Regions from separate parts of the Streptomyces sp. NPDC016845 genome, predicted to be linked through region 3. Evidence: riboswitches for the same ligand, from Rfam matches in the RefSeq annotation. Region 3 holds a riboswitch; each other region holds the start of a gene.
What was found. A riboswitch is a leader RNA that binds a small molecule or an ion and turns the genes downstream of it on or off. The one in region 3 is predicted to bind cobalamin.

Region 1 (7,177 bases), on a different contig from region 3:
CTCTCCGCTGCTCGTACGTCAGTCCGTCCGTGCGCGCGATGAAGGCGGCGACGCGTTGGCGCGCGGCGCTCAGACGGGCCTCGCGGGACAGGTACGCCTCCATGTCGGCCAGGCCACGCGCGGCCTGTTCACCGGTGTTCACGCCGTCCCCAGCGCCTCGCGCAGGACCTGGACGGCCTGCGCGATCGCCGCCGTCGACGCCTGGGTGGCGCGGACCGGATTCAGCATCATGAAGTCGTGCGGGGTCGCGTTGTAGCGGATGCCGGTGGGAGCGACGCCGGCCCGGGTCAGCTTGCGGGCGTACGCCTCCCCCTCGTCGCGCAGTACGTCGTTCTCGTCGACGGCGACCGGCAGGACGCCGGTGCCGCCGAAGGGGTCGGCGATGCGCACCCGCACATCGCCGGCCCCGGCCCCGGCCCCGGCCCCGGCCCCGGCCGCAACGGTGATCCACTTCTCGTCCACGTCCAGCTTCCCGGCCGGTCCGGCCTGCACCTCGTCGAGCGGTTCGCGGGCGCCCTCGACCCCGAGCTCGTACAGCGGCGGCGGCACGGCGGTCGCGTCGGCGAACTCCTGCGCGGCGGGCTCCAGAACGATGTCGTCGTCCACGGCGTACTCCTAGAGAGGCGAACGGATCCGGTCCGGGGAGGTCCCCCACTCCTAGGACAGAACCTGAAGCCGATTCGTGACATGCCGGGTACGACGCTACGCGGACATGGCCGGGGCCGCCTGGGCGCACCGACAACCAACGTGTCACAAGTTCCGGGAGGCGCTGCCGCCGCAGTGCAAAGAAACCACCATCACATCTCACACGCTCCACCTCCGCCCGGTAGCCTGGACAGCGCTGATGAGCAGCGAGGAAGGGCCGCAGACGAGAGGAACACATGGTCTCCGCAGCACACACCACACAAAGCATCGAGTCCGCGACGGGCACCCTCCAGGAGGAGCTGCACCGCCTGGAGGCCCAGAAGCGCGCGCTGGAGCGCGAACTGGCCGCCGTCGTCGCCCACCTGGGTTCGGTGCAGAAGGCGCTGCGGGCGCTCCAGGACGTGTTGCGGCCGGGCCCCGTCCAGGTGAGTGAAGGAGCGGCGCCGTCCGTGAAGGCGGAGAAGCGCCCGGCCGAGCCGAAACAGGACGCCGCAACCGTCGGAGGCACGTACGGCCGCCTCACCGAGCAGATCCTGGAGTACTTCGCGACGACGGGCGGGGCCGGTGTACGGGCCCGCGACGTCGCCGCCGCGCTCGGGCGGGACACCGACTCGGGCAGCATCAACGCGGTCCGCAGCACCCTCGACCGGCTGGTGGGCACCGACCGCCTGCGGCGCGCGGGGCGTGGCCTGTACCGCGCCGCGGGCTGATCCGCCGGGAACAGCACGGACACTCCGCGGTGTTGCAGGCGACGAGGGACCGGCACCGTCGCACGTCCGCCGCGCCCTCTTACCGAAAGACATATGTCCGCAGGAGGACTGTTCCATGACTGACCGGCCGTTGACGCTCATGGCTGTGCACGCCCACCCCGACGACGAGGCGACCAGCACCGGTGGCGTCCTGGCGCGTTACGCGGCGGACGGCGTCCGCACGGTGCTCGTGACCTGTACCGACGGCGCGTGCGGGGACGGGCCGGGAGGGGTGAAGCCGGGCGATCCCGGCCACGATCCGGCGGCCGTCGCCGCGATGCGCCGTCAGGAACTCGAGGCGAGCTGTGAGGTCCTCAAGATCAGCGATCTGGAGATGCTCGACTACGGCGACTCCGGGATGATGGGCTGGCCGAGCAACGACGCCCCGGGCGCCTTCTGGCAGACCCCCGTCGACGAGGCCGCCGCCCGGCTCGCGGAGCTCATGCTCCACTACCGCCCCGACGTCGTCGTCACCTACGACGAGAACGGTTTCTACGGCCACCCCGACCACATTCAGGCCAACCGCATCACGATGGCCGCGCTGAAGCTGACCGGCCTGGCCCCGAAGGTGTACTGGACGACGATGCCCCGCTCGGGCATGCAGCGGTTCGGCGAGATCATGCGTGAGTTCGGCGAGGACATGCCGGAGCCGGACCCCGCCGAGGCCGAGGCGCTGGCGGAGATCGGCCTGCCCGACGACGAGATCTCCACCTGGGTGGACACCACCGCGTTCAGCGGGCAGAAGTTCGACTCCCTGGCCGCGCACGCCAGCCAGGGCGAGAACATCTTCTTCCTCAAGATGGGCAAGGAGCGGTTCGGCGAGCTGATGGGCCTGGAGACGTTCGTACGGGTCCAGGACACCACCGGCGCGCCCCTGCCGGAGAACGACCTCTTCGCCGGTCTGCGCTGACCGGCCGGGTCCGCGGCCGCACCTGACCGGCGCGGTCGTCGTCAGTCGTGCGACGACCGCTCGGCCAGCAGCCGGTGCAACTCCCTGACCCACGGCGCAAGTTCGGCGACCGGGCCCTCGACGGTCACGTGCGGCGCGATCTCCTGGACCGGCAGGGCTCGCACCGGCGCCTGCGGGCGTCCCCACTCGGCGAGCCACTGGCTCAGCTGGGCCGAGGAGGCGACGTACACGATGCGGCCGAGCCCGACCCAGGCGTGGGCCGCCGCGCACATCGGGCAGTGCTCGCCGGAGGTGTAGACGGTGGCCGCGCGCCGCTCCTCCTCGGAGAGGTGCTCGGCCGCCCACCTGGCCAGTGCGAACTCGGGGTGGCGGGTGGCGTCGCCGGCCGCGATCCGGTTGCGGTCCTCGGCGCGGACCGTGCCCGAGCCGTCCACGAGTACGGAGCCGAACGGCTCGTCCCCGTCGTCAAGGGCCTCGGCGGCCAGTTCCACGCAGCGGCGCAGGTGCACCAACTCGCTCTCGTCCATCGAAGTCCCTTCCGATCACGGTCACTCATCACCGACGTGGGCCGGGTCGATGATCGCACGCCGCGCGCCGGTGACAACGGCTCGACCCGGACGTGTGCCGGTCACACCTTGTCGCCTACTCTCGTGCTACGAAGACCTCATGTGATGGCATGTGACCGCATGTTCGTCCACTCAAGGGAGGCGATGGTGCTCGGACGCGGCACACGTCTGTTCGCGATCGCCATGGCCGCCTTCTGCATCGTGCTCATCGGCCCCAGCGCGCCGAGCGGCGCGCTGATCGCCAAGCCGCTGCCCGCCGATGCCGCCAAGGACATCGTGCCGAACCGGGTCCTGACGTGGAACATCTGCAACCCGTGCGGGAGCGGGCAGAACATGGGCCGGGCCGCGGAGATCGCCACGTATGCGCCGCAGGTGTTCGGGTTGCAGGAGGCGTGTGTCCGTGACGTCGAGAAGATCCGGGACTACCTGGAAGTCTTCTACGGCCTCGTCTACGACGTCGAGTACGGGTCGGTGCTGCGCAACTGGAACCGCTGCGGCGGTCTGCCGTGGCAAGGCGGAGCGTACGGTCAGGCCATCCTCTCCGCGGCGCCGATGACCGACCACGTGAACGTGGAGTACCCCGACGGCGGCTCCGAGGACCGTGGGTACATGGCCGTCACGACCAAGGTGGGCGGCCGCTCCGTCCGCGTCTTCAACACCCACTTCGCCGAGCGGCAGCAACCGGAGATCAGGGCGGACCAGGCCCGCGTGCTCGCCGCCGAGGTCGCCCGCCACGACCACACGATCGTCCTCGGCGACTTCAACGCCGTACCGGACGCGTCCGAACTCCGCCCGATGTGGAGACTGGCCGAGGACGCCGACCCGGCGTGCCGCCCCTTTCCCGACGGCGGCGCCTGCGAGCCGACCACCGACTGGCAGAGCAAGTTCGACTACATCTTCCTCCGCGGAATCGCCCCCCTCACCCACCAGGTCCGCCCGAGCCCGTACTCGGACCACCATCCCCTGCACGCGGAGATCGATCCCGCGTGGTGACCTGAGCGAGACGGACACCGCCTTCCCGCGCCATCGGTGAACACCGCCCACCTGCGCAATCGGTAAGTACCGCCCACCTGCCCCGCCCCTGACTCCGGCTTGCTACGCTTCGGCTGCCTTCCGTGGGGGAAGCCGGTGCGAGTCCGGCGCTGTCCCGCAACGGTGTGCGTGGCCTGTTACGTATGAGTACTGGCCCGCGAGTCCGATCACTCACGGCAGGTGTGCGACCCGTCGACCGCTCGCCGTGGACTGCGAGCAGGGACCGCCGTAGCCCTTCCGGGTTGCAGGTGCCCTGCGTTGCAGCCGTGGCGCCCACCCGGAGGATGTGCGCCCGCTTTGCTCCGCACCGCCGCTGCCCCAGCCCCCGCGGGTGTCTCACGCGCGCGCCGGCGACACCTGCCCACCGTCCCCCTGGTCATCGGGCTCGCGCTCGTACTGGTGGTCTCGCTGGCGTGCGGGGTCGCGCTCGGGGCCACGGGGACGGGTTGGCGGGAGGTGGCGCGGCTCATGTGGGCCGGGCTCAGCGGCGGGAGCCTCACCAGCGCGGACGCGGGGGCCTACACCATCGTGTGGGAGATCCGTTTCCCGCGCGTCGTCCTCGCGGCCGTCGTCGGCGCGGGCCTCGCCGCGGTCGGCGTCGCGGTCCAGGCGCTGGTGCGCAACGCCCTGGCCGACCCCTTCGTGCTCGGCATCTCCTCCGGCGCCGCCGTCGGCGCCAACGCGGTCATCCTGTTCGGCGCGCTCGCCGGGCTCGGCGTCTGGGCGCTCTCCTTCTCCGCCTTCCTCTCCGCGCTCGCCGCGACCCTCATCGTCTACGCGGTGGCCCGCTCGCCTCTCGGACTCAGCCCGCTGCGCCTCGTCCTGACCGGCACGGCCCTCGCCTACGGGTTCCAGGCCGTCACGACCGTCATGGTGTTCGGCGCCGAACGGGGCGAGGCGGCGCGCGCGGCCATGATGTGGCTGCTCGGCAGCCTCGGCGGGGCCACCTGGCCGAAGGTGCCGCTGGTCGCCGCGACCGTGGTGGCGGGCTGGCTGTGGCTCAGGGTGCGGGCGGGCTCGCTCGACGCCCTCGCGATGGGCGACGAGACGTCCGCGGCGCTCGGCGTGCCGCCCGACCGCCTCCGGCGCGAACTGTTCGTCGTGACGGCGGCGGTGACGGGCACGGTCGTCGCCGTGAGCGGAGCGATCGGCTTCGTCGGCCTGATGGTGCCGCACCTCGTGCGCATGCTCGTCGGCGCCTCGCACACCCGCGTCCTCGCCGTCGCGCCGCTCGCCGGGGCCGTGTTGCTGGTGTGGGCCGACGTGTTGTCACGCGTGTTGCTCGCCCCGACCGAACTGCCCGTGGGCGTGGTGACGGCCGCGCTCGGTGTGCCCGCGTTCCTGCTGCTGATGCGGCGCGGCGGCCACGCGCTCGCCGGGCGCTGACACATCCCAGGTTTGCTGAGCGACCCCGAGGAGGAAGACACGTGCGGCTCGACGTAGAAGAACTGTCGGTCGAGGTGGCGGGCGTACGGCTCGTCGACGAGGTGACCCTCGACGTCCCCGCCGGCACCTTCGTGGGGCTCGTCGGCCCCAACGGCAGCGGGAAGTCGACCCTGTTGCGGTGCGTCTACCGGGCGCGACGCCCCGACGCCGGGCTCGTCAGGGTCGACAGCGTGGACGTGCACCGCATGACTCCACGGGCCGCGGCACGGCTGCTCGCCGCGCTCCCGCAGGAGTCGGCCGCGGACTTCGACTTCACCGTCACCGAGGTCGTCGCGATGGGCCGCCTCCCGCACCGCGACCGCACCGCCGCCCGCGACCGGGAGCTCTGCGCGCACGCCCTGGAACAGGCCGGGGTGGCACACCTCGCGACACGTGGCTTCCTGTCGCTCTCCGGCGGCGAGAAACAGCGTGTGCTCATCGCCCGCGCGCTCACCCAGGAGCCGCGCGTCCTCGTCCTGGACGAGCCCACCAACCACCTCGACATCGCCCACCAGCTCGACGTGTTGCGCCGGGTCCGGGTCAGCGGTCCGACCGTGCTCGCGGCCCTGCACGACCTCAACCTCGCCGCCGCCCACTGCGACCTGCTGCACGTGCTGCACGGCGGCCGGATCGTCGCCTCCGGCCCGCCGGACGAGGTCCTCTCCCCCGCGCTGCTCGCCGACGTCTTCGGCGTACGGGCGCACCGGGTGCGCCACCCGGAGACCGGCGCCACCCAGTTCCTGTTCGACCAGCTCCAGCTGGTCCGTGAACCCTTCGCCCCCTGACTCCCTGACCCCCTCGCCCTCTGGAAGGCCCCCGTGCGCAAGCTCGTGTCCACCGCCTCGCTCGGCCTCGCCGCCGCCCTCACCCTGACCGCCTGCGGAGCCGACATCGCCTCCGACTCCGAGAACACCGCCTCGCAGGCGGTGACCGTCACCAACTGCGGGAGGAAGGTCACGTACGACAAGCGCCCCGAGCGGGTGGTGACCAACGACGTCGGCATCACCGAGCTGATGTTCGCGCTCGGCCTGGAGGACCGCATGGCCGGATACGTCATGCCCGCCGACAAGGGCGACACCGACGACCTCCCGTACAAGGCCGCGTACGACAAGGTGAAGTGGCTCGGCAAGGACCGCGTCACCAAGGAGATCGCCCTCGACGCACGCGCCGACCTGGTCTTCGCGGGCTGGAACTACGGGTTCAACGAGAACACACTGACACCCGACGAGCTGCACAAGGCAGGTGTGGACACGTATCTGCTCACCGAGTCCTGCCGCAACGCCGTCACCGGCACCTCGCGGGGCATCATGCCGCCGCTCGACGCGCTCTACACGGACCTCGACAATCTCGGCCGTATCTTCGGCGTCGAGGAGCGCGCCCGGAAACTGGTCGCGCAGTACAAGGCGCGGGTCGCCGCCGTGCGGGCGAAGTCCCCCAAGGGCGCGGACGACACGGCCAAGCCCTCGGTCTTCCTCTATGACAGTGGCCAGGACCAGCCGTTCACCTCGGGCCGCTACGCCGCGCCGGAGCAGATCATCAGCGAGGCAGGCGGCGTCAACCTGCTGCACGACCTCGAGGACTCGTGGACGACGGTCGGCTGGGAGACCGTCGTGAAGCGGAACCCCGACGTCATCCTCATCAACGACTACGGCTCGACGAGCGCCGCGCAGAAGAAGGAGTTCCTGCTCTCGTACCCGCCGCTGCGGAACGTCTCCGCGATCAAGAACCGGCGGATCCACACCCTGGACTACGCCGACCTCGTCGAGAGCCCGCGCAACCCCTCGGCCATCGAACGGCTCAACACCTACCTGCGCCAGGACAGCGACCGTTCCTGACCCGGCCCCGAGCCG
Region 2 (7,177 bases), on a different contig from region 3:
CGCCTTCGTCGAGGGCGCCATGGGCGAGGCCGTCGGCAAGGAGTACGTGGCCCGGCACTTCCCGCCCACGTCCAAGGCGCTCATGGACGACCTGGTCGCCAACCTGCTCGCGGCGTACCGGCAGTCCATTGCCGCCCTGGACTGGATGACCGACGAGACGAAGGAACGGGCCTACGAGAAGCTCGCCACGTTCCGCCCGAAGATCGGCTATCCGGACCGGTTCCGCGACTACTCGGCGCTCACCGTCGTCGCCGACGACCTGGTGGCCAACGCGCACGCCGCCGACGCCTTCGAGCACGACCGCCAGATGGCCAAGATCGGTGCCCCGGTCGACCGCGACGAGTGGTTCATGCTGCCGCAGACCGTCAACGCCTACTACAACCCGGGCACCAACGAGATCTGCTTCCCGGCCGGCATCCTGCAGAAGCCGTTCTTCTCGCCGGACGCGGACGCCGCCGAGAACTACGGCGGCATCGGCGCCGTCATCGGCCACGAGATCGGCCACGGCTTCGACGACCAGGGCGCCCAGTACGACGGCCAGGGCAACCTCAACGACTGGTGGACCGCCGACGACAAGGCCGCCTTCGATGGCAAGTCGAAGGCGCTCATCAAGCAGTACGACGGCTTCTCGCCGCGCAACCTGCCCGGCGAGTACGTCAACGGGTCACTGACCGTGGGCGAGAACATCGGCGACCTCGGCGGCCTCACCATCGGGCACACCGCTTATCTGATCTCGCTCGACGGTGCGGAGGTGCCGGCCGGCGAGGACGGGCTCAGCGGCTCGCAGCGGCTCTTCCTGAACTGGGCGTACTGCTGGCGCACCAAGCGGCGCAAGGAGCAGGAGCAGCAGTACCTGACGATCGACCCGCACTCGCCGCCGGAGTTCCGGGCGAACATCGTGCGGAACCTGGATGAGTTCCACTCGGCGTTCGCCACTGCCGTGGGGGACGGGTTGTGGCTCGATCCGGCTGACCGGGTGCGGATCTGGTAGTCGGTGCGGCGGCGGGGCCGGACAGCTGATGCCGTCCGGCCGCACCGTCTCGGGGCTCCGCCCCACCCCGCTCCTCAGACGCCGGAGAGGTTCGATCGCAGGAAGTCCAGCGTCGCCGTCCAGGCCTTCGCCGATGCCTCCGGGTCGTACGCCTCCGGGCGGCCGTCGTTGAAGAAGGCGTGGCCCGCCGGGTAGAGGCGCAGGTCCGCCTCGATGCCCGACTGGTCCTTGATGGTGCGGCGCAGGCCGTCGAGGGTGGGGACCGGGATCGCCTCGTCCTGTTCGCCGTAGTGGCCGAGGATCTGGGCCTTGAGCCGCGAGAAGTCGGGGACCTCGCCCTGGATGACGCCGTAGAACGGGACGGCCGCGCCGACCCGCGGGTCCTTGGCCGCCAGGTGGAGGACGAAGCCGCCGCCCATGCAGAAGCCGACCGCGCCGACGGAGTCCGAGGTGACCTCGGGCAGCGAAAGCAGGTGGTCGACGGCGCCGGAGAGCAGTTCGACGCCGCGCTCGACCGGCAGGTCCCGCATCATGCGCAGCGCCTCGCCGGAGTCGTGCGCCACGTTGCCGCCGTACAGGTCGGGCGCGAGCGCCACGTAGCCCTCGCCCGCGAGGCGGTTGGTCACGTCGGCGATGTGGTCGGTCAGGCCCCACCACTCCTGGATGACGATGACGCCCGGGCCGCTGCCCGTGGGCGGCAGGGCCAGGTAGCCGTGGGCGGGGGTGCCGTTGCTGTCGAACGTCACGTTCTGGTGGGCCGTACGGCCGGTGGCGCGAGGGGCGCCGGGGGTGTTCGAGGTGTCGGGGGTGTCCGCCATGGGGTGCCTCCTGGGCTGAAGCTCGGTGATCGTTCCCCACGATGCCACTGCCTCCGTCGGGACATGCGCAGGGGCCGCCGTATGTGGACCAGCACGAGTCGCATGTGAACGACCGGTGCCGCGTCCGGGTCCTGCGTCCGCCGGGGATGATGGTCTTCGGGCCGATCCGCGGCACCAGGACCGTCGTCGAGATCTGCGCCATGACCATCAATGCCCGGCGCTCCCACGAGGGAGGCCGGGCATCGGGGTGTTGTGGGCGGGGCGGCGATCAGCCCTTCTGCTGGGCGATCTGCAGCGCGGAGATGCACGCCGAGATGGCCGTCTGCAGCTCTTCCAGGCGGCGCACCATGTCGTCCTCGTAGATGTCGTCGATCTCCTGGACGTCGTCGAAGGTCAGCTCCTCGAACGCCTTCGTCGCCTTCTGCAGGCTGCTGTAGAACTTCGCGCGCCGCTCCTGCACCCGCAGCTCGGGGTCCGCCTCGACGGTCTCCGCGATCAGCGTGCGCACGGAGTCGTACGCCTCGCGGGCCCACTCGCCCGCCTCCTCGTCCTCGTCGAGCTCGTCGATCAGGGAGAGGTGCCGCTCGGCCTCCTCGCGGAGTTGCCGCGGGGCCTCGATCTTCTGGCCCGCGGCCGTCTTGACCTGGCCCTCCTCGGCGATCTTGCGTACGTATTCGAGCCGGTCGCCGGTCTTGGACTCCTCGGCGACGGCCTTCTTCAGATCGTCCGTACGCACGATGTCGCGGGCCAGGTCCGAGCGGAGCAGCGGGTCCTCGTCGAGGCGGTCGAGCAGCGCCTTACGGGCCGCCTCCGCGGTGCCCGGGTCGGCGAGGATCGCGGCCCGCAGCGCCGTCGGGTTCTCGGCGACCTCCAGGGCCTTGGTGGGCCGGATGCCCTCCGCCTCCGCGGCCTCGGTGATGGCCTGGCCGCGCACGCTGGTCGCGCTGGAACGGGAGACGTAGTACTGCAGCCACAGGTCGGCGTCCGGCAACTCGATCTCGGCGCCCGGCGCCAGCGCCTCGAACTGCGGGACCACGCCGTCGTCCGCCGCCCTGTCCCATGCCTTGTAGAACCGCATGACACGGTCGGCGGAGCACTCCGCCAGCTCGGCGAACTTCCGGGCGGAGACCTTCGGCGATTCCCCCGCGGGCTGGCCCCCGGGCCGCACACTCCTGGCCACCTTCAGCGCGAACGTCCATCCACCGGTACGGGCGTAGACCCCGAACTCCTTGGCATCCCGAGAGATCGCCTCAGGAACCTCGCGCGGGGCGTCCTCGGCGTCCGCGGGCTGCCAGAAGTTGTCGGAGTCGGCTGCCTCCTGGCCGGAAAGGTCGGGCGACGGGGTCGCCGCGGTCTCGCCGTCGGGAACGGCCGGGCCGGGCACGCTGACCTGACCGGGCTGTTCGGCCTGGTCGGCGGGGGGAGCCCAGGTGGCGGCGATGCCCAGCGGCCCGGCCGTCTCCTCGTCCGCGCCGGCGTGCCGTGCCGCCGGCACGTCGGCACCGGGCGTGGGCTCCGCGGCGGTCGTCTCCCCGTTGTTCTCGCCGGACGGAACGGGTGCCTCGGACGAGTCGATGGCTACGGTCACGTAGGTGCTCCTGAGTGCTCGGGCGCGTGCGGTTCGACCCGATACCTTATCGCCCCGGGCGGCTCGGCCCCGGTGAGGCCCGCCCCGACCAGGCTGCGACGGGCAGGTCAGCCCTGTCCGCCCTGTGGGGGTTGGTCCCGACCGCGCCGGGTTCCAAGGCGACGCGCCCCCGGCGGGCAGGCCATAGCTCCGCCCGCAGAGAACGACCTCGGCGACACCACCACATGGAGCGCGCCGCGCACGAAGCGCACCGCACGAAGCGTGCCCCGCACGAAGCGCACGCATGGAGTTCTCCCGCACAGAACGCACCCCGCAGAGCGCACCCCGCACGGAGCCCGCCCCGCACGGAGCCCGCCCCGTACGGACCGCACCCGTACAAAGCGCACCCCGCACGTAAGCGTGCCCCGCACGGACCGCACCCCCACGGCGCGCACCGCGCACGGACCGCACCGCGCACGGACCGCACTCCGCACGTAAGCGTGCCCCCCCACACAACGCACCCCCCACGGCGCGCACCGCGCACGGACCGCACCCCGCACGTAAGCGTGCCCCCCACGGACCACACCCCGCACAGGACTCACCCCGCGTAAGACTCATCCGGCGCCGAGTACCCCGGCGGGGTCGCTCGCGCAGGAGGCGTTCGGCGCCGGAGGTACCTCCGTGAGGTCGCCCGCGCAGGGCGTGCCCAGCGCGGAGTCACCTCGGCGGGATCACCTCGGCGGAGCCACCCGCACGGAACGCCCCCGGCACAGAACCAGCTCGCCAAGCCCGTCCGCACAGACCTCGCCCCGTGCGCGATCACCCCGGCGGAACCACCCGCGCCACCCCCGCCCCGAGTACACAACACCCGGTCCCCCCTGGGCAGGTTGCCGGGCCCGCCGATTGCAGCTCCCCCTACTGCGACCGGCGGGCCCGGGCCTCGACCGTGCGCCGCGGCGGGAGAGCGAGGGCACGGGAGGCTCTGCTCAGCAGTATCCCCAGGGGGGCTGCCGGAGTAAGCGGGCCGAGTGACCCTCGTGGTGGGGCCGAACGGCCCGCTTTCGCGCGCCCCCCTGTGCGCCCTCGTCACGGAGGACCCACGAGCTCCGTTCTAACCACCCTCGGCGACCCGCGCCGACCAGCGCTGTTCGACCCGGGCGAGACGCCAGTACGCGAGCGCCGCCGCCCACACCGCGACGAACAGGCCGACGATCACGTAGCCCACGTTGTCGAGGTCGAGGCCGGCGATCCAGCCGGTCACCGCGTCCGTCAGGGCGAGTTTCTCGTGCAGGACGCCGACCAGCTCGATCGTGCCGATGAAGAACGCGACCGCGATCGACAGGCCGGTGATGGTCAGGTTGTAGAACACCTTGCGCACCGGGTTGGAGAAAGCCCACTGGTACGCGAAGTTCATGAACGTCCCGTCCAGCGTGTCGAACAGGCTCATGCCCGCCGCGAAGAGCAGCGGCAGGCAGAGGATCGCGTACCAGGGCAGTCCGGCCGCGGCCCCGCTGCCCGCCATCACCATCAGCGTCACCTCGGTCGCCGTGTCGAAGCCGAGGCCGAAGAGGAAGCCGAGCGGGTACATCTGGCCGGGGCGGGTGATCGACCTGGTGAAGCGGCCGAGGATGCGGTTCATGAATCCCCGCGAGTCCAGGTGCTGTTCCAGTTCCCGCTCGTCGTACGAGCCCTCGCGCATCGCCCGGAACACCTTCAGGATGCCCAGCAGCGCCACCAGGTTGAGCGCCGCGATCAGGTACAGGAACGTGCCCGACACCGTCGTGCCCACCACGCCCAGGACCTGGTGCGTGCGGGACTCGTCGTTGAGCAGGGTTCCGGCGAGCGCCGCGCCGCCCGCCACCAGCGCCGCCATGGCGACGACCACACTGGAGTGGCCGAGCGCGAACCAGAACCCGACCGAGACGGGGCGCTTGCCGTCGGCCATCAGCTTGCGGGTCGTGTTGTCGATGGCCGCGATGTGGTCGGCGTCGAACGCGTGCCGCATCCCGAGCGTGTACGCGGTGATGCCGAGCCCGATGCCGAACGCCTTGTTGCCGACCTCGTAGTGCTCGGGGACGACCAGGAGGAACAGCACACCGAACGCGACGACGTGCAGCACCGCGATCACCGCCAGGAGACCCGCCGTACGGACGGTGTCCTCACGGCGCCAGCGGAAAGCGGGGGAGCCGACGGGGGAGCCGACGGAGGAGTCGGCGGAAGAGCCGACCGGGGAGTCGACAGGGGAGTTTCCGGGCAGGGCCATGCCTTGATCACGCTCCAGCACCTCGTGGATCACTTCGTGAGATGCCGTGGCCGGTCTCCTGGCTTACGGGCATGGCGCACCGCTCCTGCCTTCCCAGCCGCCCGGAGGCAGCCAGTGGCGTGAGGGAACGGAGCGCTCCCCACCGGCCCGGGAGGGACGGCGCGGAACCCGATCACAGTGGCGAGGGCCGCTCCGGACTTGACCCCTGGGGGCCGTCACCGGTCTTCCCGAGCACCACGGCCCGCCCACCATAGAGGACGGCCGCCGCGGCGCCACGGGCGGCTACCGATCCCGGCGTTCGCGCGCCCGCCCGATCTCCTCGTACGCCTTCTCCCGCCCCTCCCAGTGCGAGCCCTCCACGGACTTGCCGGGCTCCAGGTCCTTGTAGACCTCGAAGAAGTGGGTGATCTCCAGGCGGTCGAACTCGGGGAGGTCGTCGATGTCCTGGATGTCCGTGTGGCGCGGGTCGTGCGCGGGCACGCACAGGATCTTCTCGTCCGGGCCCTTCTCGTCGCTCATCACGAACATGCCGATGGCCCGGCACTGGATGACGCAGCCGGGGAACGTCGCGTCACCGGTCAGCACGAGCGCGTCCAGGGGATCGCCGTCGCCGCCGAGGGTGCCTTGTACGTAGCCGTAGTCCGCGGGGTACTGGGTCGAGGTGAACAGCATCCGGTCGAGCCGGATCCGCCCGATCTCGTGGTCCATCTCGTACTTGTTCCTGGAGCCCTGCGGGATCTCCACGATCACGTCGAACGCGTCGCCGCGCGTCTCGCTGCCGCCCAATGTGGCCTCCTTGCCGCATTGCCGCCCGCTCGAATTGCCACCGAGTGTGCGCCGCGCGGGCCGGGGGCGGAACCCCTCGGACAGCTCCTCAGGCTGCGGGGGCGATGGGGAAGACGAGTTCTGGCCGGTCCCATGCGACGACCGGGGGGCGTGCGACGGCCGTGCCCGTGCGGTGCGCCCCGACACTGCGGTAGAAGCCCTCGGCCGGCGGATGGGCGACGACGCGTACGTGGTCGAGCCCCGCGGTGTGCGCCTCGTCCCGCATGTGCGCGACGAGCAGCCGCCCGATGCCCAGCCCCTGCGCGTCGTTCGCGACGAACATCAGGTCCAGCTCCGGCGGGGCGAGGAGCAGGGAGTAGAAGCCGAGCACGCGGTCGTCGGCCAGGGATGCCGCGACGAAGACCCGGTGCGCCTCGATGTAGTCGGGGCCGACCCGGTACTCCGCGACCATCGCCGCGTACGGCCCCTCGTAAGCGCGGGAGCCGCGTACGAGCCGGGTCAGGCGCTTGGCGTCGCGCGCCGTGGCCCGGCGCACCGTGACGGCGGGACCACCGCCGCGCCGCGTGATGCTCGATGTCATGCCTCGAATGTTACGTATCTGATCGCGGCCTCAGCTCGTGGGCACCGTCGTGTGGACCTGGCGCAGGAACGCGGCGTTGTCGGGGGTGTGGCGCAGTTTGTCGAGCAGCGCTTCATAGGAGGAGTGGCCGTCCCGGTTCTGGAGCGCCCGGCGCAGCCCGCGCCGGGCCGCC
Region 3 (7,177 bases):
GAACCCGCTCAGAAGCGCCCGGAAGTCCGCCTAGAAGTCCTCGTCGAAGCCGACCGAGCCCTCGACCGCCACCTGGTACGCCGAGGGCCGGCGCTCGAAGAAGTTCGTCAGCTCCTGGACACCCTGCAGCTCCATGAAGGAGAACGGGTTCTCCGAGCCGTAGACCGGCGCGAAGCCGAGCCGCTGAAGGCGCTGGTCGGCCACGCACTCCAGGTACTGCCGCATCGAGTCGGTGTTCATCCCCGGCAGCCCCTCTCCGCACAGGTCACGGCCGAACTGCAGCTCGGCGTCGACCGCCTCCCGCAGCATGTCGGTGACCTGCTCCCGCAGCGCGTCGTCGAAAAGGTCCGGCTCCTCCTTGCGCACCGTGTCGACGACGTCGAAGGCGAAGCTCATGTGCATCGTCTCGTCGCGGAAGACCCAGTTGGTGCCGGTGGCCAGGCCGTGCAGCAGGCCCCGCGAGCGGAACCAGTACACGTAGGCGAAGGCACCGTAGAAGAACAGGCCCTCGATGCACGCCGCGAAGCAGATCAGGTTGAGCAGGAAGCGGCGGCGGTCCGCCTTGGTCTCCAGGCGGTCGATGGACTCGACCGAGTCCATCCACTTGAAGCAGAACTCGGCCTTCTCCCTGATGGACGGGATGTTCTCCACCGCGGCGAACGCGGCCGTCCGGTCCTCGGGATCGGGCAGGTAGGTGTCGAGCAGCGTCAGATAGAACTGGACGTGCACGGCCTCCTCGAACAGCTGGCGCGAGAGATAGAGCCGCGCCTCCGGGGAGTTGATGTGCTTGTAGAGGGTGAGGACGAGGTTGTTCGCGACGATCGAGTCGCCCGTCGCGAAGAACGCGACCAGGCGGCCGATCATGTGCTGCTCGCCCGGCGACAGCTTCGCGAGGTCGGCGACGTCGGAGTGGAGGTCGACCTCCTCGACGGTCCAGGTGTTCTTGATCGCGTCGCGGTAGCGCTCGTAGAAGTCCGGGTAGCGCATGGGGCGCAGGGTCAGTTCGAAGCCCGGGTCGAGCAGGTTCTTCTCGGTGGCGGGAGTGGTCATCACTGGCAGGCCTCGCAGGACTCGGGGTTTTCCAGGGAGCAGGCGACGGCGTCGGGCTCGGCCATCTGGACCGGGACCCGGGCCGCGGCCCGTGCGATGCGCGTCGCGGGGCGCGAGCGCAGGTAGTACGTGGTCTTCAGGCCCGACTTCCAGGCGTACGCGTACATCGAGGAGAGCTTGCCGATGGTCGGCGTCTCCAGGAACAGGTTGAGGGACTGGGCCTGGTCGAGGAACGGGGTGCGGGCCGCCGCCATGTCGATGAGCCCGCGCTGCGGCAGCTCCCACGCCGTGCGGTACAGGGCGCGGACCTCCTCGGGCACCCAGGTGAAGCCCTGCACCGAGCCGTTCGACTCGCGCAGCGCCTCGCGGGTCTGCGCGTCCCAGACGCCGAGCCGCTTGAGCTCGTCGACCAGGTAGGAGTTGACCTGGAGGAACTCGCCGGAGAGCGTCTCGCGTTTGAACAGGTTGGAGACCTGCGGCTCGATGCACTCGTAGACGCCCGCGATGGAGGCGATCGTCGCGGTCGGCGCGATGGCGAGAAGGAGCGAGTTGCGCATGCCGGCGGCGGCGATACGTTCCCGCAGCGCGGTCCACCGCTCCGGCCAGGTCACCTGCGCGTCGGGGTAGTGGTCGGGGTGCAGGACACCGCGCGCGGTGCGGGTCTTCTCCCAGGCGGGCAGCGGGCCATTGCGCTCGGCGAGGTCGGCGGACGCCTCGTACGCGGCGAGCATGATGCGCTCGGCAAGGCGCGTCGAAAGAGCGTTCGCCTGCGGCGAGTCGAAGGGCAGGCGCAGTTTGAAGAAGACGTCCTGGAGGCCCATCGCGCCGAGGCCGACCGGGCGCCAGCGGGCGTTGGAGCGGCCCGCCTGCTCGGTCGGGTAGAAGTTGATGTCGACGACGCGGTCGAGGAAGGTGACGGCGGTGCGGACGGTCTCGTCGAGCCGCTCCCAGTCGATGCCGCCGTCCACCACGAACGCGCCGAGGTTGACGGAGCCCAGGTTGCAGACGGCCGTCTCGCCGTCGTCCGTCACCTCCAGGATCTCCGTGCACAGGTTCGAGGAGTGGACGGTGTGGCCGGGCTCCGCCGTCTGGTTGGCGGTGCGGTTGGCGGCGTCCTTGAAGGTCAGCCAGCCGTTGCCGGTCTGCGCGAGGGTGCGCATCATGCGGCCGTACAGCTCGCGCGCGGGGAGGGTCTTCTGCGCCTTCCCCTCGGCCTCGGCCTTGCGGTACGCGGCGTCGAACTCCGCGCCCCAGAGGTCTACGAGGTCGGGTACGTCGGCGGGGGAGAACAGCGACCACTGCCCGTCGTCGGCGACCCGGCGCATGAACTCGTCGGGGATCCAGTGCGCCAGGTTGAGGTTGTGGGTGCGGCGCGCGTCCTCGCCGGTGTTGTCGCGCAGCTCCAGGAACTCCTCGATGTCGGCGTGCCAGGTCTCCAGGTAGACGGCGGCGGCGCCCTTGCGGCGCCCGCCCTGGTTCACGGCGGCGACCGACGCGTCCAGCGTCTTCAGGAACGGCACGATGCCGTTGGAGTGCCCGTTGGTGCCCCGGATCAGCGAACCCCGGCTGCGGATGCGGGAGTACGAGAGCCCGATGCCGCCCGCGTGCTTGGAGAGGCGGGCCACCTGGTGGTAGCGGTCGTAGATCGAGTCCAGCTCGTCGAGCGGGGAGTCGAGCAGGTAGCAGCTGGACATCTGCGGGTGGCGGGTGCCGGAGTTGAAGAGGGTGGGGGAGGACGGCAGGTAGTCCAGGCGGCTCATCAGGCCGTAGAGGTCGGCGACCTCGCCCAGGGCGCGTACGGAGTCGTCCTCGGCCAGGCCGGCGGCTACGCGCAACATGAAGTACTGCGGCGTCTCGATCACCTGGCGGGTGATCGGGTGGCGCAGCAGGTAGCGGCTGTGCAGGGTGCGCAGACCGAAGTAGCCGAAGCGGTCGTCGGCGTCGGTGTCGATGAGCGCGTCGAGCTTCTCCGCGTGGACACGGGCGAACTCGGCGGTGCGGTCGGCGATCAGGCCCTCGCGGTGCCCCACCGCGATCGACCCGGTGAAGGAGGTGACGCCCTGCGTCGCGGCCTCGGCGGCGATGGTGAGCGTGAGCAGGCGGGCGGCGAGCCGGGAGTAGACCGGGTCCTCGGAGATCAGCCCGGCCGCGCCCTCGGTGGCGAGCTCGCGCAGCTCGGCCTCGTCGGCGCGGGCGCTGCGGCCGCGCAGCGCTGCGGCGGCGACCCGGCCGGGGTCGGCGCCGGGCAGGTCGGCGGTCAGCTCGGTCAGGGTGCGCAGCAGGGCGGTGCCGGGGGCGTCTGCCGGTGCGTCCTGCTGTCCTGTGGCTGAGACCGGTTCGGCGGGCGGCGCGATGGTCACGTGGGGCTCTCCCTCGCTCGGCTCGGGGCCTGCGGGGAGGAGTGGCTCGGGCACGCACGCAAGGGGGCGCCTTCGTCACCGGCCCATTCCGCGAGACCCGGACGTCGTCACCACCCGCGCCGGACGGCTCGGGTGGGCTGCGGCAGGTCGTCGGACTCACGTAAGCGGCCTTATGGATGCTTACGTTCACCGTTGCGGGACAGTTCCGGATTTGCACCGGATTCCCCTGCGGCTGCAGCGAGAGCGAGCATACATGTTGTGCCGGGCGTTGGTGACGGGCCCATATCTTGTGTCGCGCGGGTGCGTATGGCGATGGTGCCTCATGACGACGGGCCCCTCCGCGAGCAGAGGGGCCCGTCCTGAGGAACGTACGACCGCGCTAGTGGCCGGAGCCCGCTCCGACGACCGGCAGGTCCGTCTGCACGCCCTTGTCACCGGCGTCGGCGGTGTAGTCGCCGGGCGACGTCTCGTCGATTCCCTCGGGCGCCTTCGCGGCCTTCAGGACGAAGGTCAGGACGACGGTCACGACCACGTTCATCACGAACGCCGTCAGACCGATGTACCCGATCTCCCCGATGCCGGGGATCTCCTTCGAGGACCCGCCGAAGTGCGCCTGCGTCGGCGACGCCACCCCGTACGCGGCGAGCGTGCCGTACACCATGCCGACCGCCCAGCCGGCGAGCAGCGCCCAGCGGTGGAACCAGCGGGTGAACAGGCCGCCGACCAGTGCGGGCATGGTCTGCAGGATCCAGATGCCGCCGAGCAGCTGGAAGTTGATGGCGACGGTCTTGTCCATGGTGAGGACGAAGACGAGGGCGCCGACCTTCACGAGCAGCGACACCAGCTTGGAGACCTTGGTCTCCTGCGCCGGGGTCGCGTCGGGCTTGATGAAGTCCTTGTAGATGTTGCGCGTGAAGAGGTTCGCCGCGGCGATGGACATGATGGCCGCGGGGACGAGCGCGCCGATGCCGATGGCGGCGAACGCGACACCCGTGAACCAGTCGGGGAACATGTCCTCGAACAGCTGCGGGATCGCCAACTGCCCGTTCTGCACCTTGATCCCGGCCGCGATCGCCATGAACCCGAGCAGCGCGAGCAGGCCCAGCATGAGCGAGTACAGCGGCAGGATCGTGGTGTTGCGGCGGATCACGTCGCGGCTCTTGGAGGAGAGCGTCGCGGTGATCGAGTGCGGATACATGAACAGCGCGAGCGCCGAGCCGAGCGCGAGCGTCGCGTACGTCCAGTGGCCCGCCTCACCTGGCGCGAGCGCCCCGGTGGGTTTGCCTGTCGCCGGATTTATCTGCTCGAACTTCTTGCCGGCCGCGGCGAAGATGTCGTCGAAGCCGCCCAGCTTGATCGGGATGTAGATGATGGCGACCGCGATGACGATGTAGATCAGACCGTCCTTGACGAACGCGATCAGCGCCGGGGCGCGCAGGCCCGAGGAGTACGTGTACGCCGCGAGCACGCCGAAGGCGATGAGGAGCGGCAGGTCCTTGATGAACCAGTTGGTGTTCTCGCCGCCGCCGACGCCCATGACGTCGAGCACGGCCTGGATGCCGACGAGCTGGAGCGCGATGTACGGCATCGTGGCGAGGATGCCGGTGACCGCGACGGCGAGCGAGAGGCCCTTGGAGCCGAAGCGGCCGCGCACGAAGTCCGACGTCGTCACGTATCCGTGCTTGTGCGAGACCGACCACAGGCGCGGCAGGAACGTGAAGATCAGCGGGTAGACCAGGATCGTGTAGGGCACGGCGAAGAAGCCGGACGCGCCCGCCGCGTAGATCGCCGCGGGGACGGCGACGAAGGTGTACGCCGTGTAGAGGTCGCCGCCGAGCAGGAACCAGGTGATCCAGGTGCCGAACGAGCGGCCGCCGAGGCCCCACTCGTCGAGCGAGTCCGTCTCGGAGCGGCGCCAGCGCGCGGCGAGGAAGCCCATGACCGTGACGGCCACGAAGAAGATGATGAAGACGGTGAGCGCGACACCGTTGACGCCGCCGTTCATCGCGGGCCTCCCGCGGAGGCCGAGGCCGACGTCTTGCGGCCGCGCTGGTCACGCTGCCACAGCTTGTACGCGATCATCGTGAGCCCGGTCGAGATGATCACCCAGAGCATCTGGTACCAGTAGAAGAACGGGATGCCGATGAAGGTCGGGTCGATCTTCGAGTAGGAGCTGACCCAGAGCATCGCCACGAACGGTGCGACCAGGCACAGCCCGATGACCACGCGGACCGGTGTCACCACCGGTCTCCCTGCTTGTTCCGCCACTTCCGGCGCATCGGACATCTTGGGCTCCGTCCCCTCGCTGATCCCACTTATCTCACGTTTAACGTGCGGGAAATCTAATGCGAGAGTCTTGCTCTTTGGAACCCCTGTCCGGATAACGGACGAGACCCTTCCGGTCCCGGGCCTGCGGTTATGTAAGGAATCGGGCGCGTATGTGCGGGTCAGTCCATCGGGCGCTTCAGGCGCGCCACGAACTTGTACCGGTCGCCCCGGTAGACCGAGCGCACCCACTCCACCGGCTGCGCCGAGCCGTCGATCGAGTGGCGGGAGAGCATCAGCATCGGCAGACCGACATCGGTGCCGAGCAGACCGGCCTCGCGCGGGGTGGCGAGCGACGTCTCGATGGTCTCCTCGGCCTCGGCGAGATGGACGTCGTAGACCTCGGCGAGCGCCGTGTAGAGAGAGGTGTACTTGACGAGCGACCTGCGCAGCGCGGGGAAGCGCTTGGCGGAGAGGTGCGTCGTCTCGATGGCCATGGGCTCGCCGCTGGCCAGACGGAGCCGTTCGATGCGCAGGACGCGGCCGCCGGCGGAGATGTCGAGCAGCCCGGCGAGGGTGTCGTCCGCGGTGACGTAGCCGATGTCGAGCAGCTGCGAGGTCGGTTCCAGGCCCTGGGCCCGCATGTCCTCGGTGTAGGAGGTGAGTTGCAGCGCCTGGGAGACCTTGGGCTTGGCGACGAAGGTGCCCTTGCCCTGGATGCGTTCCAGGCGGCCCTCGACGACCAGCTCCTGAAGGGCCTGGCGGACGGTGGTGCGGGAGGTGTCGAACTCGGCGGCGAGCGTGCGCTCCGGCGGCACCGGCGTGCCCGGCGGCAGGGTCTCCGTCATGTCGAGCAGATGCTTCTTCAGGCGGTAGTACTTGGGCACGCGCGCGGTACGGACGGGCGCCCCGCTCTCGTTCTCCGCACTGCTCACGTCGGTGCTCATGCTCCGCCTTCCCGGCTCCGGTGCCGACGTGGCCGACGTCCCCGTCGGCCACGGCTCACATCGTGGCACGGCTCGCTCCGGGGGACTCCCCGTACGCTCCGTGATCCCTCCTTATACCGCCCGCTGACTCCCTGGTCTAGTCCACGCACCCAGGGATGGGAGCGGTCCCCCGAACCGCCCAACGCCCTTGTCACGACAGGCGGGTGTCGTTCCGATAACGGACGCACAGGTCTTTCTCAGCCACCCTTGACACCTCTATTGGTCTGGGCCAAGCTCCCCGTACTGGTCTACACCATTAAACGGAGACCGGGTCCCAGTCCCACGAAGCACTGCTTGTCGTATTGCGTCGCTGTGGGTGGGGGGTTGCTGGCATCCCTGAGGAGGGTGACGTGAAGCGCAAGCTCATTGCGGCCATCGGCGTGGCGGGCATGTTGGTCTCGATCGCGGCCTGTGGCAGTGACGACGACAACGACAACGGCAGCAAGGCCGGAGCGGACGGGTACAAGGGGCAGACGCTGACCGTCTGGACCATGTCCGGCTCCAACCCGCCGGAGT
Region 4 (7,177 bases), on a different contig from region 3:
AGCGACGTCACCACCCCCACCGGAACCTCCTGCGGTTCGAGGACCGTACGGGCCAGGGTGTCGACCCAGACCAGGAACACCGCCCCGGCGACCGCCGTGACCGGAAGCAGCCGGGTGTGTCCCGGGCCGACCAGGGCGCGCGCCGCGTGCGGAAGGACGAGCCCGACGAAGCCGATCGCGCCCGCCGCGCTGACCAGGGCCGCCGTCAGGAGCGCCGTCACGCACAGCAGGACGAGCCGGGTCCGTGCCACGCGCACACCGAGCGCGGCGGCCGCCTCCTGCCCGAAGGCGAACGCGTCCAGGGTCCGCCCGTAGCCGAGACACACCGCAAGCGCCACCACGAGCACCGCGAGGCACAGCCACACCTCGGTCCAGCCGACGCCGCCGAGCGAGCCGAGCAGCCAGAACAGGACGCCGCGGGTCGTCTCCGCGTCGGCGGCGGTCAGCACCACGAACGAGGTCAGCGCCGAGAACAGCTGCATCGCGGCGACCCCGCAGAGCACGACCCGGTCCGTCGAGCCGCCCAGCATGTGGCTGAGGACCAGGACGAGCGCGAACGAGCAGAGGGCGCCGAGGAAGGCGCCGCCCGAGACGGAGAGCGCGCCGCCGCCGAGGCCCAGGACGACGACGAGGACCGCCCCGGTCGACGCGCCCGAGGAGATGCCGAGCACGAAGGGGTCGGCGAGCGGGTTGCGCAGCAGCGCCTGCAGCACCGTGCCGCAGACGGCGAGGCCCGCGCCGCAGACCGCCGCGAGCAGGGTGCGCGGCAGCCGCAGGTTCCACACGATGCCGTCGCGGATCGGGGAGAGGTCTGAGGCGCCCCAGCCGAGCCGGGCGCCGACCGCCGACCACACGTCGGCGACGCGGATGTGCGCGGGCCCGATGGTGATGGCGACGGCGACCGAGGCGCAGAGCGCCGCGAGGGCCGCGGCCCAGTACAGGGCGGGCCGGGCCGCCGCCGTACTCACCGGTTCCGCTGGTCTCACCGGTCTCACTGGTCTCACTTGTCCAGGCCGAACTCGCGCAGCGCGGCGGCCACCTTCTCCACGCCCTCGACGGTCCGGATGGTGGGGTTCAGGGCCTGCCCGCTGAGCAGCACGTACCGCTTCTTCCGTACGGCGGTCATGTTCTTGGTGACCGGGTCGGACTCCAGGAACTTGATCTTCTGCGTGGCCGACTCGGCGGACTGCGAGCGGCGGGTCAGGTCGCCGATGACGAGGAGGTCGGGGTCGCGGTCCGCGACCGTCTCCCAGTTGATCTGCGGCCACTCCTCGTGCGTGTCGTCGAAGACGTTGCGCATCCCGAGTTCCCTGGTGACGACGCCAGGGGCGCCGCAACAGCCCGCCATGTAGGGCGAGTCGGAGTTGGCGAACCAGTACAGGACGCTCACGCCCTCGGCGTCGACCCCTGACGTCGCCTTGCCGACACGGGACCTCAACTGCGCGACGAGCTTGTCGCCGCGCTCCTTCACGTCGAAGATCCGCGCCAGGTCACGTATCTCGCCGTAGACGGTGTCCATGGTCAGCGCGCTGGTGCGGGCGCCGTCACCGTCACCGCTGTTGTCCTTGCCGGCGCAGTCGGCGGGGGAGAGGTAGGTGTCCACGCCGAGCTTCTCGAACTGCTCGCGCGGCGCCACCCCGCCCTTGGCGATGGTGTTCGTGAGGGAGGCGGAGACGAAGTCCGGCTCGGTGTCCAGGACCTTCTCGAAGGAGGGGTAGCGGTCGGCGAGGCGCGGCACCTTCGCGTTCGCCTTCTCCAGGCCCTCGAGGACCGGGTCGGTCCATGTCGCGGTCCCCACCATGCGGTCCTCCAGGCCGAGCGAGAGCATGATCTCCGCCGAGCCCTGGTCGAGGGCGACGGCGCGGCGCGGGGCGTGCGCGACACGGACCTTCGCGCCGCAGTTGTCGAGGGTGACAGCGGCGTCAGCGTCTTTCGCGGTGCCGGCGGAGCCCGCGCCACCGCCGCATGCGGTGAGGAGGAGGGCGCCCGCCAACAGCGGTGCGATGTGGCGGAGTCGACGTGCGAAGGGCACGGGGGTTCCTCTGCGTCCAGGGCCCATACGCGGAGCCGGCCTACGGTTCACCCCCGGCCGGGTCTCGGTCCCGGAGGCCGCCAGCAGGTCTTCGGACTCGGGATCGTCCAGGCGGAGCGCCTTCCCGAACCGGCGAGCGGCTCAGTGGCAGTGGCTCCGCCCGTCCCCCTCACCGCTGCGCGTCAGCTCCGGACTTCCACCGGATTCCCTGACCCGTACGCGTTCGAGAACGCACAAAGGTACGACTGGCTCACGGAACGTATCACGGGCCGGGGCGGGCCCCGCTAATCGTTCGCCGCCCCCCGCCCGCCCGCCTACCCTGCTCGCGTGATGACAGCCGACGACGTACGGAACGTCCTCGTCCTGCTGCGGGAGGCCGGGGCGGACATCTGGATCGGCGGCGGCTGGGGCATCGACGCCCTGACCGGCGAGCAGACCAGGAACCACCGCGACCTCGACCTGATGCACCGCGCCGAGCAGGAGCCCGCCGTGCTCGCCGCCCTCACCGGCGCCGGGTTCGCCGAGACCCTCGACCGGCGCCCCGCGCGCTTCGTCCTCGCCCACCCCGACGGCCGTGAGATCGACCTGCACCCCCTGCGCTTCGCCCCCGACGGCTCGGCCGAGCAGTCCTCGCTCGACCCGGACCAGCCGTTCCGCTACCCGGCCGAGGTCTTCGTCACCGGCACCATCGCGGGGGAGCCGGTCCCGTGCCTCTCAGCCGAGCAGCAGGTCCGTTTCCATCAGGGGTACGAGCCCGCGGAGCGGGACCGGCACGACATGGCGCAGCTGCGCCGGGTCTTCGGCATCGGCACACACATCTGACCAGGTGTCTCAGTAGGCCACGGGGTCGCGGACGATCGGGCACGTCATGCAGTGGCCGCCGCCCCGGCCGCGCCCCAGCTCCGCGCCGACGATCGTGACGACCTCGACGCCCGCCTTGCGCAGCAGCGTGTTGGTCTGGGTGTTGCGGTCGTAGGTGACGACGACGCCGGGCTCCAAAGCGACCGCGTTGTTGCCGCTGTCCCACTGCTGGCGCTCGGAGGCGTACACGTCGCCGCCGGTCTCGATGACCCTCAGCTCCGGCAGGCCGAGCCCCCGCGCGACGACGTCGACGAACGGGGTCGTCCCCTCGTCGGTGATGTCGAGCCCCGGCGCCTTGTCGCTGGGGCGCAGCGAGAACGTGTGCACCGAGTCCATGATCCGCGGGTAGAGCGTGACGACGTCCCGGTCGGCGAAGGTGAAGACGGTGTCCAGGTGCATCGCCGCGCGCAGCTTCGGCATCCCGGCGACGATGACGTGCTCGGCCGCGCCCTTCTCGAACAGCGCGGTGGCGACCTGGGTGATGGCCTGCCGCGAGGTGCGCTCGCTCATGCCCATCAGGACGACGCCGTTGCCGACCGGCATGATGTCGCCGCCCTCGAAGGTGGCCTGGCCCCAGCCCTGTTCGGGGTCGCCCCACCAGACGGTCGAGCCCGCGAAGTCCGGGTGGAAGCGGTAGACCGCCTTCATCAGCAGCGTCTCGTCGTGCCGCGCGGGCCAGTACAGCGGGTTGAGCGTGAGGCCGCCGTAGAGCCAGCAGGTGGTGTCGCGGGTGTAGAGCGTGTTGGGCAGCGGCGGCATGAGGTACTCGCGTACGCCGCTGGACTCGCGGGCCATCGACACGTACGCGGAGCGGTACTCGTCCGGCAGATCGGTGGTGGCGAGCCCGCCGATGAGGAACTCGGCGAGCTGCTCGGGACGGAGCGTCTCCAGGAAGGTACGGGTGTCGTCGATGAGCCCGACCCCCACCTGGTTCGCGACGATCTTGCGGTCAAGCAGCCACGACCTGGCCTCGGGCAGCGCCATGGTCCGCGCGAGCAGTTCGTGCAGCTCGACCACCTCGATGCCGCGCTGCCGCATCTTGTTGACGAAGTCGGCGTGGTCGCGCTGCGCGTTCTCCACCCACATCACGTCGTCGAAGAGGAGGTCGTCGGAGTTGGTCGGGGTCAGCCTGCGGTGCGCGAGCCCCGGCGCGCAGACGAGGACCTTGCGGAGTCGGCCCACCTCGGAGTGGACGCCGTACGTGGCGGACGCGGGTGTCTCGTGGTCGGTCACGGTGTGCCTCCGGGCTTCGTGAGAGGGGTTACGGGTGTCACAGGCTGATCCAGCCCGCGGCGAGGGCGACGACGCCGAGCACGGCGCCGGCGACGGAGACGGCGAGGACGACCAGCTCGCCCGGCGAGAACAGGCGCCGGCCCTGCTCCCTGCGGGCCATGACGAACAGGATCGTGGCCGGGGCGTAGAAGACGAAGGAGACCAGGACGAACTTCAGCCCGGCCGCGTACAGCATGAACGCCGTGTAGAGCGTGGCGACCGCCGCGATCACCAGTTCGCGCGACGAGGCGCGCCCGCCCGCGGTGAGCGGGTCGTCCCGGGCTCCGATCCGCACGGCGAAGGCGGCCGCGAAGAGGTAGGGGATCAGGGAGAGCGCGCTGGTCAGGTTGAGCGCGAAGTTGAACGCGTCGTCCGAGAACGCGGTGACGATCAGCACCAGCTGGGTGAGGACCGTCGTCATGAGGAGCGCGGGCACGGGCACGTCGGCGGGGGTCGAGCGGCGCAGGAAGCGCGGCATGTCGTCGTCCTTCGCCGCCACGAAAAGCACCTCGGCCGCCATCAGCGTCCAGGCGAGATAGGCACCGAGCACGGAGACGATCAGGCCGACGCTGATGAAGACCTTGCCCCAGGTGCCGACGGCGTCCTCGAGCACGCCCGCCATCGACGGCTGGCGCAGCTCCGCGATCTCACCCATCGGCAGGATCCCGTACGACACGACGACGACGGAGGCGAAGACGGCGAAGACGCTGAGGAAGCCGAGGATCGTGGCCCGGCCGACGTCCGAGCGCTTCTTCGCGTGCCGTGAGTACACGCTCGCGCCCTCGACGCCGAGGAAGACGAAGACGGTGGCCAGCATGGTGCCCTTGACCTGCCCGAAGAGTGAACCCGCGTACTCCTCGCCGCCCCAGTTGTCCGCGAAGACCGACGGGTCGAAGAAGACCAGGGCGAGGACGATGAAGACGAGGATCGGCACGATCTTGGCCACGGTCACGATCCTGTTGATCGCCGCGGCCTCCTTCACCCCGCGCCTGATCATCAGGAAGAACGCCCAGAGCCCGGCCGACGAGAGCACGATCGCGAGCGCCGTGTCGCCCTCGCCGAGCGCGGGCCAGATCGCGCCCACCGTCGACATGATCAGCACCCAGTACGTCACGTTGCCGACGCAGGCGCTGGCCCAGTAGCCGAACGCCGAGAAGAAGCCCAGGTACTCGCCGAAACCGGCCTTGGCGTACGCGTACACGCCCGCGTCGAGGTCGGGCCTGCGCACGGCCAGCAACTGGAAGACGAAGGCGAGCATCAGCATGCCGGTGCCCGCGATGGCCCAGGCGATCAGCGCGCCCGCGACACCGGTCTCCTCGGCGAAGCGGCTGGGCAGCGAGAAGACCCCGGCGCCGACCATCGAGCCGATGACCATGGTGGTCAGGGTGAAGAGCGGCAGCTTCGCGGCGGGCGCGCTCCGCTCGGCGGTCTGCTCCATGGCGTCCCCCTCGGTGAAGATCCGCGATCTGCGTTACGGGTCGGGAAACAGTCTCAGCCCGCAATGCGGAGGCTCGCACTTTTTGTCCGCATGCCTTTGTCCGGATAAAAAGTGCCGGATACGCCTGTCTGTGCACAGCATGGAGAGGTTGCGGCACACGAAGGCGTTGCGTCGGAAGGGCACTCAGGCATGCACTCCTCGTTGAACCCGGCGGTCCTGCGCGACCTGCGCGCGCCCCGGCCCTATCCCGCCGTCTCCCTGGCGATGCCGACCCACCGGACGCAGCCGGACAATGCCCAGGACCCCGTCCGCCTCGACAACCTGGTCCGCGAGGCCGTGCGACAGCTCGACGTGGACCCCGCCGTGACCAGGGAGCGCCGCGACGACGTGGTCGCCGAGCTGAAGGCGGCGGTGGCCGAGCTCGACCTCGCCTACGTCAGGGACGGCCTCGTGATCTTCGCGGCGCCCGGCGAGCACCAGGCGTGGGTCGTCGACCGGACCGTGCCCGAACGCGTCGTGCTCGCGGACACCTTCCTCACCCGCAACCTCGTCGCCGCCGACGCCGCGCAGCGCCCGTACTGGGTCCTGGCCGTGGCCGCCGACCGGATCACCCTCTGGGACGGCCGCGGCGAGCGCGTCACGGAGCACACCGGCCACGGCTTCCCGCAGAGCCGCAGCCTGGAGCGCCCGGACTCCGAACGCAAGGAGCGCGTCGGGGACCTGCCCAGCACCTTCCACAGCGAGGAGACCCGGCAGTTCTTCCGGGACGCCGACACCGCCCTGGCCGCCGTCCTGCGCGCCGCGCCGCGCCCGCTCCACATCACCGGCGACCCGGCCGCGCTCGCCCTGTTCACCGACGCCGGGAGCGCCGCGCACGACGCGGTGCAGGTCCCCGTCGGCGGCCTCGCCCAGGCCACCCCGGAGACGGTCGCGCGGGCCGTCGGTCCGGCCCGCGCGGAAGAGGCCGAACGGGGGATCGCCGACGCGCTCGCCGCGCTCGAACGGGCGCGCGGCGGCAACACGTACGCCGCCGGCGTGGACGAGGTCTGGGAGAAGGCCTCGGACGGCCGCATCCACCTGCTCGTGGTGGAGGAGCACTACCGCACCACCGTACGGGCCGGCGACGGCCACCTTCAGCCGGCGGCGGACGACGACGTGGACGCCGTCCACGACATCGTCGACGAGATCGTGGAGTCCGCCCTGGAGACGGGCGCGCAGGTCGACTTCGTTCCGGACGGGACGCTGGCGGACGCGGGGCACGTGGCCGCGGTGCTGCGCTTCTGACCCCGCCCTCGCTCGTGCATCGCTTCTGAAGCCGTCGGAAAGGAACCCCCTCCCATGCGTGCAGCTTCCCTCCTCGCCGCGTGCGCGGCCGCCGCTGCGCTCGCGCTCACCGCGTGCGGCGGTGACGACGGCAACGACAGCGGCGCGAGCGCCAGCCCGCAGGCGTCGGCCCCGGAGTCGTCCCGCTTCTCCGGTGAACCGCCGTCCTCGATGGCCTCCAGCGCCGAGTCGAAGAAGGCGGAGGCGAAGAAGTCCGCGTCCGCCGCGGCCGAGTCGGCCTCCGAGAAGGC

Region 1: linked by a shared signal. The riboswitch ahead of ACH4RC_RS27275 (FecCD family ABC transporter permease) and the one ahead of ACH4RC_RS12375 (ribonucleoside-diphosphate reductase subunit alpha) in region 3 are both predicted to bind cobalamin.
Region 2: linked by a shared signal. The riboswitch ahead of ACH4RC_RS19335 (HoxN/HupN/NixA family nickel/cobalt transporter) and the one ahead of ACH4RC_RS12375 (ribonucleoside-diphosphate reductase subunit alpha) in region 3 are both predicted to bind cobalamin.
Region 4: linked by a shared signal. The riboswitch ahead of ACH4RC_RS18935 (ABC transporter substrate-binding protein) and the one ahead of ACH4RC_RS12375 (ribonucleoside-diphosphate reductase subunit alpha) in region 3 are both predicted to bind cobalamin.

Annotation. Positions count from the first base shown of each region.
Region 1 is NZ_JBIRPI010000013.1:98,711-105,887, forward strand. Features, by position in the region: gene ACH4RC_RS27245 (hypothetical protein) at 1-142, opposite strand, end outside; gene ACH4RC_RS27250 (alpha/beta hydrolase) at 139-606, opposite strand; gene ACH4RC_RS27255 (hypothetical protein) at 882-1,355, shown strand; gene ACH4RC_RS27260 (PIG-L family deacetylase) at 1,471-2,304, shown strand; gene ACH4RC_RS27265 (nucleoside deaminase) at 2,346-2,831, opposite strand; gene ACH4RC_RS27270 (endonuclease/exonuclease/phosphatase family protein) at 2,991-3,863, shown strand; cobalamin riboswitch at 3,967-4,096, shown strand; gene ACH4RC_RS27275 (FecCD family ABC transporter permease) at 4,260-5,288, shown strand; gene ACH4RC_RS27280 (ABC transporter ATP-binding protein) at 5,330-6,112, shown strand; gene ACH4RC_RS27285 (ABC transporter substrate-binding protein) at 6,146-7,162, shown strand.
Region 2 is NZ_JBIRPI010000006.1:291,668-298,844, reverse strand. Features, by position in the region: gene ACH4RC_RS19350 (M13 family metallopeptidase) at 1-991, shown strand, start outside; gene ACH4RC_RS19345 (dienelactone hydrolase family protein) at 1,066-1,809, opposite strand; gene ACH4RC_RS19340 (hypothetical protein) at 2,078-3,055, opposite strand; gene ACH4RC_RS19335 (HoxN/HupN/NixA family nickel/cobalt transporter) at 4,488-5,639, opposite strand; cobalamin riboswitch at 5,670-5,893, opposite strand; gene ACH4RC_RS19330 (inorganic diphosphatase) at 5,922-6,425, opposite strand; gene ACH4RC_RS19325 (GNAT family N-acetyltransferase) at 6,514-7,005, opposite strand; gene rho (transcription termination factor Rho) at 7,036-7,177, opposite strand, start outside.
Region 3 is NZ_JBIRPI010000003.1:442,583-449,759, forward strand. Features, by position in the region: gene ACH4RC_RS12370 (ribonucleotide-diphosphate reductase subunit beta) at 31-1,050, opposite strand; gene ACH4RC_RS12375 (ribonucleoside-diphosphate reductase subunit alpha) at 1,050-3,410, opposite strand; cobalamin riboswitch at 3,534-3,668, opposite strand; gene mctP (monocarboxylate uptake permease MctP) at 3,790-5,415, opposite strand; gene ACH4RC_RS12385 (DUF3311 domain-containing protein) at 5,412-5,696, opposite strand; gene ACH4RC_RS12390 (GntR family transcriptional regulator) at 5,858-6,622, opposite strand; gene ACH4RC_RS12395 (extracellular solute-binding protein) at 7,012-7,177, shown strand, end outside.
Region 4 is NZ_JBIRPI010000006.1:192,567-199,743, reverse strand. Features, by position in the region: gene ACH4RC_RS18940 (FecCD family ABC transporter permease) at 1-968, opposite strand, end outside; gene ACH4RC_RS18935 (ABC transporter substrate-binding protein) at 1,001-2,059, opposite strand; cobalamin riboswitch at 2,097-2,294, opposite strand; gene ACH4RC_RS18930 (nucleotidyltransferase domain-containing protein) at 2,363-2,854, shown strand; gene ACH4RC_RS18925 (arginine deiminase) at 2,864-4,126, opposite strand; gene ACH4RC_RS18920 (basic amino acid/polyamine antiporter) at 4,164-5,603, opposite strand; gene ACH4RC_RS18915 (chemotaxis protein) at 5,793-6,887, shown strand; gene ACH4RC_RS18910 (hypothetical protein) at 6,942-7,177, shown strand, end outside.